Regions from separate parts of the Serratia bockelmannii genome, predicted to be linked through region 2. Evidence: predicted binding sites of a transcription regulator. Region 2 holds the regulator's gene; each other region holds the start of a gene.

Region 1 (4,105 bases), 810 kb from region 2:
GCAGATGGTTATTGGTTCCCTCCCCCTGCAGGTTCAACCCGCAGCGCTCCAGCAGCCGCTGTGCGGCAGCGGACAGCGCCGCCACCCGGCCGGGCCCGATCAGGGCATACGGATGCTGCGGCGCCTGCTGCGCCAGCTGCGACAACGCCGCCAGCGGCATCTCGACCGGCGTGCCGTCCGGCAATCTCGCCAACAGGTCGAGCGAGCCGGAGGAGAAGTAGAGCGCGCTCTGGCCAGAACTGACCACCGCGCAGCGCTTGCCCTGTTCGGCCACGGCAATGGCGCAGCTCAGGCCCGCCAGACCGCCGCCAATCACCACGACGTCAAATCGCATCATCTGCCTCCTGCTCCTGGTCGGCCTGGGCTTCAAGCCCGCATAATCCCTGGTAAACCCAGCTGGTAAATTCGCTCTCGCGCAGCGCATCGCCCCAGGCGATCGGCCGTACGCCTTTCCAGCGTTCGTTGAGGAACTGCGACAGCTGCGCGATGGATTGCTGCGGCGTGCTGACGTTAAAGCGCGTCAGCAGCCCGGCGGCGCGGCAGGCGCAGAGTTCGCCCTGGCAGGTGCCCATGCCGACGCGGGTGCGGCGGCGCAGATCCACCAGGTTATTGACGGTCAGCGAATTGACCGCATAACGCACTTCCCCGGCGGTCACCGCCTCGCATTCGCACACCAGGCTGGTGTCGAGCCGATCGGCCGCCGGCACCTGGCTGGCGCGATCGCCGTGGCGGTAAATCGCCGAACCACGGATGCTGGCGGGCAGTGAAACCACGCTGCGCACCGTTTCCTCCGCCGACTGGCGGGATCCGGGCAACGCGTCCTGCGCGGTGGTGCACGGACGGTTTACGCCAAGCTTTTCGCACACCTTGTCGGTGGCCCACTCCGCCATCAGGCGGTAGGTCATCAGCTTGCCGCCGGTGATGGTGATAAACCCTTCCAGCCCGTCGCGGGCGGCGTGATCGAGCAGCACGATGCCGCGGCTGACGTTGCGCCCGCTGGGATCGTCGTCGCTGGCGACCAGCGGCCGCACCCCGGCATAGGCGCGCAGAATACGGGTCTGCGCCAGGGTGGGCGCCAACAGCGCCCCCTCGCGGATCAGAATGTCCACCTCCTGCGGGGTCACCAGCATGTTGTCAATTTGGTCGTAGTCGATATGGGTCGAGGTGGTGCCGATCAGCGAGATGGTGTCGCCCGGCACCAGGATGTCGGCGTCCGCCGGTTTGCGGCAGCGGTTGATCACCATGTTGTTGATGCGATGGCCGAGGATCAGCAGCGCTCCCTTGGCCGGGAACATGCGAATGCGTAAATCGGCATATTCGGCGATCTGCTGGCCCCAGATACCGGCGGCGTTGACCACCACAGACGCGTGCAGCTCATAGCGCCGCTGATTCTGATGGTCGTAAACGCGCACGCCCGTTACCCGATCGCCGCTGCGCAACAATCCCACCACCTGGTGGTAGGTCAGGATCTGCGCACCGTGCTCGCGCGCGTCCAACATGTTGGCGGCGGTCAGCCGGAAGGGATCGACGGTGCCGTCCGGTACGCGCACCGCGCCGATCAGCGCCGGGTTAGCCGCCGGCTCCAGCCGCAGCGCCAGCTGCGGGTCGATCGCTTCGGCGTCGATATCGGCCTGGCGACAGGCCGCGATAAACTGCTGCTGATAGTCCAGCGAGTCTTGCGGCAAGGTGATGAACAGCCCGTCGGTGCGCTCGATACAGTGATGCGCGATGCGTTTCAGGATGCGGTTTTCTTCGATGCACTCGCGCGCCGACTCGCCGTCGGTCACCGCATAGCGCGCGCCGCTGTGCAATAAACCGTGGTTGCGGCCGGTGGCGCCGGTGGCGATGTCGTGGCGCTCCAGCAAAATGCATCGCAGGCCGCGCCGCGCACAGTCGCGGGCAATGCCTGCGCCGGTGGCGCCGCCGCCGATGATGATCACATCCGTTTCGCCGCCGTCAAAATAGCTGCTCATGTCGCTCCCTCAGGATCGGTAGTTATGAGCCTATTGAGCCACGGTTATTGGGGTCTTTGTTTGATAAGGAACAATAACGAACATAAAACGAAATAAAAATGACCACAAAAAACCATCAATGTGATCATAATCACGATTTTTGGACGTTTTTCTATTTCATAACGTTAACGAATCGCTCAAAATCCGCCGTGGTTTCATGAAAGTGTAACAATTGCGCCATTCGTCACAGCGACACCAGGCGTATTTGATGACAATGGCGCTCGTTATGGAACACAAAAACACCACATTCGATATCCGCTCAATCATCAAATGAACGTAAAAGGTCATATTGATGTGATAACAGATAAAGCCATCGGAGGCGCTCATGTTGAGTATTTTTAAGCCAGCCGCACACATCGCCCGTGTGCCGAGCGATAAGGTAGATCCGCTCTACCGTAAGCTGCGCTGGCAAATTTTCCTGGGGATCTTCTTCGGTTACGCCGCCTACTATCTGGTGCGTAAGAACTTCACCCTGGCCATGCCTTACCTGATCGAACAAGGCTTCAGCCGCGGCGACCTCGGCTTCGCGCTGTCGGGCATCTCTATCGCCTACGGCTTCTCCAAATTCATCATGGGTTCGGTCTCTGACCGTTCCAACCCGCGGGTGTTCCTGCCTGCCGGCCTGATCCTGGCGGCGGCGGTGATGTTGTTCATGGGCTTCGTACCGTGGGCAACTTCCAGCATCGCGGTGATGTTCGTTCTGCTGTTCCTGTGCGGCTGGTTCCAGGGCATGGGTTGGCCGCCGTGCGGCCGCACCATGGTGCACTGGTGGTCGCAGAAAGAACGCGGTGGCATCGTCTCCATCTGGAACTGCGCCCACAACGTGGGTGGCGGCCTGCCGCCGCTGCTGTTCCTGCTGGGCATGGCCTGGTTCAACGACTGGCACGCGGCGCTGTACATGCCGGCCTTCGGCGCCATCCTGGTGGCCCTGATCGCTTTCGCCCTGATGCGCGATACCCCGCAATCCTGCGGCCTGCCGCCGATTGAAGAGTACAAAAACGACTACCCGGACGACTACAGCGAAAAAGACGAAGAAGAGCTGACCGCCAAGCAGATCTTCATGCAGTACATCCTGCCGAACAAGCTGTTATGGTACATCGCTGTCGCCAACGTGTTCGTCTACCTGCTGCGTTACGGCATTCTGGACTGGTCACCGACCTACCTGAAAGAAGTGAAGCACTTCGCGCTGGACAAGTCTTCCTGGGCCTACTTCCTGTATGAATACGCCGGTATCCCGGGCACCCTGCTGTGCGGCTGGATGTCGGACAAAGTGTTCAAAGGCAACCGCGGCGCCACCGGCGTGTTCTTCATGACGCTGGTGACCATCGCCACCGTGGTGTTCTGGATGAACCCGGCCGGTAACCCGACCGTGGACATGATCTGTATGCTGGTCATCGGCTTCCTGATCTACGGCCCGGTGATGCTGATCGGCCTGCACGCGCTGGAGCTGGCGCCGAAGAAAGCCGCCGGCACCGCCGCGGGCTTCACCGGCCTGTTCGGCTACCTGGGCGGCTCGGTTGCGGCCAGCGCCATCGTCGGTTACACCGTAGACTTCTTCGGTTGGGACGGCGGCTTCATGGTGATGATCGGCGGCGGCGTGCTGGCGGTTATCCTGCTGCTGCTGACCATGCTGAACGAGAAGAAACACCACGCGGAAATCGCTGCCGGCAAGCGCGGCTAACCGTCACACGACTTTTGCATGATTTAAAGGCCGCCCTGCGGCCTTTTTACTACCCTGCCCCCAACAACACGGAGAAAACGGAATGCGGACTCAAGTCAAAGCCCTGCTGACAGGGATCATTCTCGCCACCTCAATGGTCAGCGCCGCCCAGGCGGCGGACAAAGTGGTGATCGCCCACCGCGGCGCCAGCGGCTACCTGCCGGAACACACTCTGCCGGCGAAGGCAATGGCCTACGCGCAGGGCGCCGATTACCTCGAACAAGATCTGGTGATGACCAAGGACAACGAGCTGGTGGTGCTGCACGACCATTACCTCGATCGCGTCACCGACGTCGCCGAACGTTTCCCGAACCGCGCACGCAAAGACGGCCGTTATTACGCCATCGACTTTACGCTGGCGGAGATCAAATCG
Region 2 (4,105 bases):
GCTTTCGCCGCAGCGCCGGGTGGCGGAGAAAATGCGATCGAGCTGCTGCAGATTGAGGCCGCGCAGCGGGTTGTCCTGATGCACCAACACCACCAGCGCATCCACCGCTACCGGCACCGCCAGCGGCGCATAGCCGTAACGGTGTTCGAACGCCGAAACCTCGGCGGCCTTCATCGGCCGGCTCATCGGGCCCAGCTGCGCGGCGCCCGCCGCCAACGCGGTCGGCGCGGTCGACGATCCGGCGGCCTGGATCTGCAGGTTAACGTTGGGATAATGCTGGCTGAAATCCTGCGCCCATAGCGCCATCAGATTCGCCAGGGTGTCGGAACCGACGCTGGACAGGTTGCCCGCCAGCATGCCGTCGGGCTGCGCCAGCGCGCCGCGCCCGGCCAGCAGCGCCAGGCAAAGCAACAGCCCTCGGGTTATTCGGGTCATACCGGTGTCTCGCGTTAATTTTTCACCGCATTCTCTGATAAAGCGGCGGGAACAATCAACCGATTGGGTAAGGTAAAGATAAAGCGGGTGCCGATCCCCGGTTCGCTGAGGATCTCCAGCCGCGCATCGTGATGGCTGAGCGCGTGTTTGACAATCGCCAGCCCCAGCCCGCTGCCGCCGGTCTGGCGCGAACGGGCCTTGTCGACGCGGTAAAAACGCTCGGTCAGGCGCGGCAGGTGCTCGGCGGCGATGCCCGGCCCGTTGTCGCTGACCTGGAACTGCGCGCCGTGCGCCGTCTGCTGCCAGCTCACTTCGATGTGGGTACCCTTCGGCGTGTGGTTGACCGCGTTGTACACCAGGTTAGACACCGCGCTGCGCAACTGATCTTCATTACCGAACACGTTGAGCTGCTCGTTAACCCGGAAGGTGATCTCATGATTGCCGCCGCTCAGCGACTGCGCCTCGCGCTGCAACACCCGCAGCATCAGCGGGATATCCACGCGCTCGTTCATGTCGACATTGGGCGCCGCCTCGATGCGCGACAGTGTCAGCAGTTGCTTGACCAGCCCGTCCATCCGGCGGGTCTGCTCTTGCATGGTGCTAAGCGCCTTGCTGCGCAGCGAACCGTCCTGCTCTTCGTCGCCCATCATCTCCAGGTAGCCCTGCAGCACCGTCAGCGGCGTGCGCAGCTCATGGCTGACGTTGGCGAAGAAGTTGCGCCGTGCGCCCTCCAGTTGGCGCATCTGGGTGACGTCGCGCGCCACCATCAGCAACTGCCCTTCGGAATACGGCATCACGCGGAATTCGACGTAGTGTTCGTTGTTCAACTGCAGCGTCAGCGGACGTGAAAACTCCTGCTGTTGCAGATAGTGGCTGAATTCCGGATAGCGCAGCAGGTTAAGGATGTGCTGGCCGTTGTCTTCCGGCCAGCGGAAGCCGAGCAGATGCTGCGCCAGCCCGTTGCACCAGAAGATATTGCCCTCGACGGTGGTCATCACCACCGCGTCAGGCAACGATTCGGCCCCGCTGCGAAAGCGCTTGATCAGCAGCGCCAGCTCGCGCCGGCGGCGGCGATTGCGCTGCTGCATCTGATACAGGCCATAGAACAGCGGCTCCCAGCTCCAGCGGCCGGGCGGCGGCGTCATGCTGCGGTCAATCCACAGCCAATGGGAGAGTTTGAGCTGGTTGTAGAAATTCCACACCAGCGCAGCCAGCGCGGAGGCCAGCAGAAACCAGGGCAGATAACCGAAAATCAGCCCCAGCAGTAAGGCGGGCAAACAAAAAAGAGCCAGCTCCAGAGCCAGCCTCTTCCACGACAGACGTTCTAACACGGCATATTCTCCAGCGCAGCGCGATCAGTAGCGCGTTGAGAACCGGTAGCCGGTGCCCCGAACGGTTTGAACCATTTTATCATGCCCACTGGTTTCTAACGCTTTGCGGAGCCGACGGATATGCACGTCAACGGTACGGTCTTCCACATAAACGTTAGTGCCCCAGACGTGATTAAGCAACTGCTCACGGCTATAAACCCGCTCCGGGTGGGTCATAAAGAAGTGCAGCAGCTTGAACTCGGTCGGCCCCATGTCCAACGCCTGATCGTTCGCCATCACGCGGTGGGAGGACGGGTCCAGGCTCAGGCCTTGCATTTCAATCACTTCTTCCACCGCCATCGGTGAAATGCGGCGCATGACCGCCTTGATGCGCGCCACCAGCTCCTTGGGCGAGAACGGCTTGGTAATGTAATCATCCGCCCCCACTTCCAGGCCGCGCACGCGGTCTTCCTCTTCCCCGCGCGCGGTCAGCATCATGACCGGAATATCGCGGGTCAGCGCTTCGCGCTTCATATGTTTGATAAACTGAATGCCGGAACCGCCGGGCAACATCCAGTCAAGCAACACCAAATCAGGGAACGGCTCAGACAGACGCGTCACGGCGCTGTCATAATCCTCGGCTTCCAACGGTTGGTAACCATTTTGTTCCAACACAAAGCACACCATCTCACGGATCGGCGCTTCGTCTTCCACCACCAGTATGCGTCTTGCCATCGTCAATCCTGCCAATGTGTTAGCGACTTTTCGGGCGCCATTATGCGTCAGTTTTGTGACACTTTTATGAAAAAAACCGGCTGTTATAGGCAGTAAGCATAGCGATTATTTCCCGCAGTAAAGAAAAATCATCCGGTTGTCATCATCATTGCGCCGGGACAGCCGCCGCCGCGGCCTTTATAATCATCGCCATTATCTTTGCATCCGGGAGTGTCATGCGCCTGATCCACACCTCTGACTGGCACCTTGGCCAGTACTTTTTCACCAAAAGCCGCGCCGCCGAGCACCAGGCTTTTCTGAACTGGCTGATCGAACAGATCGAACAGCAACAGGTGGATGCGCTGATCGTCGCCGGGGATCTGTTCGATACCGGCTCACCACCCAGCTATGCCCGCGAGCTGTACAACCGCTTCGTGGTGGAACTACAGCGCACCGGCTGCCAGTTGGTCGTGTTGGGCGGCAACCACGATTCGGTGGCGACGCTGAACGAATCGCGGGAACTGCTCTCCTGCCTGAACACCACGGTGATCGCGAGCGCGCAAGGCGCGGCCGAACAGCAGATCGTGGTGCTTAACCAGCGCGACGGCCAGCCGGGCGCGGTGCTGTGCGCCATCCCGTTCCTACGGCCGCGCGATCTGCTTACCAGCCGCGCCGGCGAATCCGGCGCGCAGAAACAGCAGGCGCTGCAGGAAGCCATCGCCGAACATTATCAGACGCTGTATCAGGCGGCCTGCGAGCGCCGCGACCAGCTGGGCTTGCCGCTGCCGATCGTCGCCACCGGCCACCTGACCACCGTCGGCGTCACCACCTCCGACTCGGTGCGCGACATCTATATCGGCACTCTGGACGCCTTCCCGGCGCAGGCCTTCCCGCCCGCCGATTACATCGCGCTCGGCCACATTCACCGCGCGCAGAACGTCGCCAAGTCAGAGCATATTCGCTATAGCGGCTCACCGATCCCGCTCAGCTTCGATGAGCTGGGCAAAGCCAAAAGCGTCTTCCTGGTCGATTTCGCCGACGGAGCCCTCCAGCAGGTAGATGCGTTAACGATCCCGCAGTTCCAGCCCATGCAGCTGATCAAAGGGGATCTGGCCGAGATCGAACGGCAACTGCAGCAATTTGCCGACTATGCCGGCGAGCTGCCGGTGTGGCTGGATATCGAAGTGGCGACGCAGGACTACCTCAGCGATATTCAGCGCCGCATCCAACTGATGGCGGATGAGCTGCCGGTGGAAGTGGTGCTGTTGCGGCGCAGCAAAGAGCAGCGCCGCCAGGCAATCGCGCAGCAGGATAAGGAAACGCTGAACGAACTGAGCGTCAACGAGGTGTTCGAACGGCGCCTGGCGCAGGAGGCCGACATGCCCGAAGCACGCCAACGGCGGATGCACCAACTGTTCCGCCAGGTGGTCGATGCGGTGCAGCACAATCCTGAGGAGACCAACCCATGAAGATCCTCAGCCTGCGGTTAAAAAACCTCAACTCGCTGCAGGGCGAATGGAAAATTGACTTCACCGCCGAGCCGTTCGCCAGCAACGGCCTGTTCGCCATTACCGGCCCGACCGGTGCGGGCAAAACCACCCTGCTGGACGCCATTTGCCTGGCGCTGTACCACCAGACGCCGCGCC
Region 3 (4,105 bases), 2.2 Mb from region 2:
TGCCACTGGTGCTCACCAGCCAGGCGATACCGGTGTTCGCCCTGGCGCCACTGCTGGTGCTGTGGTTCGGCTTCGGCATGAGCGCCAAGGTGGCGATGGCGGTGCTGGTGATTTTCTTCCCGGTAGTGTCGGCCTTTTTCGACGGGCTGCGCCGGGTCAACAACGACTATCTCGATCTGGCGCGCACGATGCGCGCTTCGCGCTGGGCGCAGCTGCGGCACGTGCGGCTGATGGCGGCGCTACCGGCCTTCGGCTCCGGCCTGCGCATGGCCGCCGCCGTCGCGCCGATCGGCGCCATCATCGGCGAATGGGTCGGCTCGGCCGAAGGGCTGGGCTACGTGATGCTGAACGCCAACGCGCGCATGCAGACCGACGTCTGCTTCGCCGCGCTGTTTATTTTGGTGCTGATGACCGTGCTGCTGTGGGCCGCGGTGGATGCGCTGCTGCGGCGTCTGATCGCCTGGGCGCCGGAAAACGACTGATGATTGCAACCATAACCAGGGATAAAGGAACGACCATGATCAAACAAACCGTTCGCGGGCTGCTGCTGGGCGCTGCCCTCACCGGCCAGGCCGGTGCGGCCGAGAAGCTGACGCTGGTGCTCGACTGGTACATCAACCCCGATCACGCGCCAATTATGGTGGCCGAGCAGATCGGCGCCTTCAAGACCGCAGGGCTGGACGTCAAGATCGTGCCGCCGTCCGATCCGGCGCTGCCGCCGCGGCTGGTGGCCGCCAAACAGGCCGACCTCGCCATTACCTATCAGCCGCAGCTGCACTTCTTCGCCGATCAGGGCCTGCCGCTGATGCGCGTCGGCACCCTGATCAACACGCCGCTGAATACGGTGATCGCGCTGGACAAAAACATCACGTCGCCGGCGGATCTCAAGGGCAAAACGGTGGGTTACTCGGTCAGCGGCATCGAACAGGCGACGCTGGCCACCATGGTCGAACACGAGCACCTCAAGCCGCAGGACATCAAGCTTATCAACGTCAACTTCCAGCTGACCAGCGCCCTGCTGGCGGGCCAGGTCGATGCGGTGATCGGCGGCTACCGCAACATCGAAGCGCTGGAGCTGAAGCTACAGGGTAAAGAACCGGTGGTGTTCAACGTCGAAGACTACGGCGTGCCGGCCTATGACGAGCTGATCATCGTCGCCAACCGCGATGCGGTGAACGAGCCGAAAATCCGCAAATTTCTCGCCGCGCTGAAGCAAGGCAGTGACTACCTGCACGCCCACCCGCAGGACACCTGGCTGGCATTCGCCAAGGCGCACCCAGAGCTGAATACCGAGCTGAACAAACAGGCGTGGCAAGCCAGCCTGCCGCTGTTCGCCCGCGATCCGGCCAAGTTGGATCGCGCGCGCTACCAGGCTTACGAACAGTTCCTGTTCGACAACAAGCTGATCAAGAAAATCACCCCGGTGGAACAGTACGCGGTGGAGCTCGACTGATCACGCCGAGGCGGCCGGCGGCGCCACCGTCACCTCGCCCTGACCGCTGCGCTGCAAGGCCGCCTTCACCAACCCGTTGGCCTTGCAGCGTTCGATAAACGCGTTCACGTAGGCGGCGCCCTGCGTTTTTTGCCGCGGCACCGCCATCGCCTGGTGGATGGCGGTGAAATGCCCGTCCAGCACCCGGTAGCCGGGATGGGCGGCCGCGGCGGCCAGCAGCGGTTGACGCACGCCGGCCGCCGCCTCCAGCCCCCGTTCGAAAAACAGCGCGATCGCCTCGGCGGAGGTTGCCGCCCGCACCAGCTGCGCCTGCTGCAGCGTGCGCGATAAAAACAGATCGTACGCCGCCCCCTGACCGACCGCGATGCGCACCTCCGGCCTGTCGAGCTGCGCCACCTCAAAATAAGGCGCGTCGTTCGCCACCAGGTAAGTCCCCTCGATGATCACATAGGGTTCGCTGAAGGCGATTTGCGCCGCACGCACCGGCTCGATAGCCATAAACGCCAGGTTCCAGGCGCCGCTGTCCAGGTCGGCAAAAACCTTGCCCGCCGCGTCATAGGTGACCAGTTCGAGCGCCACGCCCAGTTCCTGGGCCAGCGCGGCGGCCAGCTCCACCGAAGCGCCTTGCGGTTTACCGCCGGCCCCGGCCTGTGCCAGCACCGGATTGCCGTAGTTGATCGCCGCGCGCAACACGCCTTGCGGGGCCAGATCGTCGAGTACCGCGGCGGGAATCGTCTGCATACTTCCTCCTGTGAAAGGCTGATGGGCGCACCGTCGTGGCGCTCATTAAGCGTAGAGCGAAACCTCCGACCAGCAAGCTTTCGCCGCAGAGGCCGCCGTCGGCGTGATTAACGTCACACTATTGTCATAAAAATGTACAATAGCCGCCGTTCGTCGGCCGTAGCGGGAGATCGCGCGTTGTTCCGCCGCCGGCAATAGGCTATACCCTTCACTTTTCGCGCCGCGGCACGGTCGGCGGCGCAGACCAGGGCAGCAACGTTTTTTCAATCAGACAGGGTTTGGCGGATGGTTTTAGCAGTCGTTTCTTTTGTTCTCTTTTTGGCGTCGATTTTGATTTATCGCACCCGGGCCGCCGCCAACCGCTGGTGGTTCGCCATTCTGCTGACGCTGCTCGGCAGCTATCTGGTGCTGAACGTCATCCTGATCGCCAGCAACTACTTTACCGGCGACGGCATCACCGACGCGGTGATTTACACCGTCACCAGCAGCCTCAAAGGCGCGGGCATCAGCAAATACGTGCTGCCGTTCATCGGCCTGCTGGCGGCGTTGGGGCTTATCTTCGCGGTGCTGGCCCGCAGCCTGCTGCGCCGCAAAGCCAAAGGCAGCAGCGTGGCCTACAGCCTCGTCGCCGTGCTGCTGGCGCTGTTTTCGGTCGGCACCACCCCGGCATTTCAGGACATCTCGCTGCTGGTCAAGAGCCAGATCGTCGGCGATACCGCCGATTTCACCACCTACTACAAGGCGCCGAAAAAGACCGTGCAGGGCAAGCGGCCGAACCTGGTGTACATCTATGCCGAGAGCCTGGAGCGCACCTACTTCGATACCGAGCTGTTTCCCGGCCTGGCCGACGAGCTGAACGCCCTGCGCGCGGACAGCATCGATTTCAGCAACACCCAACAGCTGCCGGGCACCGGTTACACCATCGCCGGCATGGTCGCCTCACAGTGCGGCATTCCGCTGTTCGCGCCCTTCGACGGCAACGCCTCCAGCGCGGTCTCCACCTTCTACCCGGAGAACGTCTGCCTGGGCGACGTGCTGAAGGCCGCCGGCTACAGCAACTCTTTCTATCAGGGCGCCGAGCTGGCGTTCGCCGGTAAAGACACCTTCCTGAAATCCCACGGCTTCGACCACATTTACGGCTTCAAAGAGCTGCGCGAACAGGTCGCCGATCCGAGCTACAAAAACGACTGGGGCTGGTACGACGATAGCGTGCTGGACGTGGTGTACGGCAAGTTCGTCGAGCTGTCCAAACAGCGCCAGCCGTTCTCGCTGTTTACCCTGACCGTCGATACCCATCACCCGGACGGCTTTATCTCCGCCGGCTGCAGCAAGAAGAGTTACGCCTGGCAGAACAAGGAAAACCGCTCGCTGAGCGCGGTGGCCTGCAGCCAGCAACACATCGCCGCGCTGATCGACAAAATCAAACGCTCGCCCTATTTCAGCAACACCGTGATCGTGGTGTCCTCCGATCATCTGGCGATGAACAACACCGCCTACGACATCCTGACCAAACAGAAGCGCCGCAACCTGTTCTTCATCATCGACGGCACCCGGCCGCAGGCGGAGCAGCGCAACGAGAAGCGCAGCACGCTGGACAACGGCGCCACGGTGCTGGACGTGATGGGCGGCGACAACTACATCGGCCTCGGCCGCAGCAGCCTGTCGGCGCCGTCGCTGTCTACGGTGTTCCTGAATATCGAAGAGAAAATTAACGGCTGGAAACCGGCGGTGATCAACCAGTGGGGCCTGCCGAACCGCATCAGCGACTACAGCGTGGACACGCGCCAACGCAGCTTCAGCTTCTCCGGCGTCACTTACAAGGTGCCGTTCATCCTGCGGGTGGGCGACAACCGCATCGAACCGATGTTCAACGTCTACCTCTCCACCCCGCTGCGCAAACAGCTGGCCGGG

What was found. The regulator PhoB, encoded in region 2, activates phosphate uptake and scavenging genes when phosphate is short. The targets are predictions, from matches to a motif close to CTGTCATAAAACTGNCNNAT.
Region 1: glpT (glycerol-3-phosphate transporter) is a predicted target of PhoB. The motif match lies at 2,165-2,184, and genes of this name have one in related genera.
Region 3: opgB (phosphatidylglycerol--membrane-oligosaccharide glycerophosphotransferase) is a predicted target of PhoB. The motif match lies at 2,316-2,335, and genes of this name have one in related genera.

Annotation. Positions count from the first base shown of each region.
Region 1 covers NZ_CP196512.1:217,238-221,342, reverse strand. Annotated here, with positions in the region: gene glpB (glycerol-3-phosphate dehydrogenase subunit GlpB) at 1-334, opposite strand, end outside; gene glpA (anaerobic glycerol-3-phosphate dehydrogenase subunit A) at 324-1,973, opposite strand; gene glpT (glycerol-3-phosphate transporter) at 2,338-3,693, shown strand; gene glpQ (glycerophosphodiester phosphodiesterase) at 3,776-4,105, shown strand, end outside.
Region 2 covers NZ_CP196512.1:1,029,756-1,033,860, reverse strand. Annotated here, with positions in the region: gene ACSJLU_RS04880 (PstS family phosphate ABC transporter substrate-binding protein) at 1-435, opposite strand, end outside; gene phoR (phosphate regulon sensor histidine kinase PhoR) at 450-1,766, opposite strand; gene phoB (phosphate response regulator transcription factor PhoB) at 1,791-2,480, opposite strand; gene sbcD (exonuclease subunit SbcD) at 2,696-3,928, shown strand; gene sbcC (exonuclease subunit SbcC) at 3,925-4,105, shown strand, end outside.
Region 3 covers NZ_CP196512.1:3,262,513-3,266,617, forward strand. Annotated here, with positions in the region: gene ACSJLU_RS15535 (ABC transporter permease) at 1-482, shown strand, start outside; gene ACSJLU_RS15540 (ABC transporter substrate-binding protein) at 518-1,453, shown strand; gene ACSJLU_RS15545 (transporter substrate-binding domain-containing protein) at 1,454-2,194, opposite strand; gene opgB (phosphatidylglycerol--membrane-oligosaccharide glycerophosphotransferase) at 2,480-4,105, shown strand, end outside.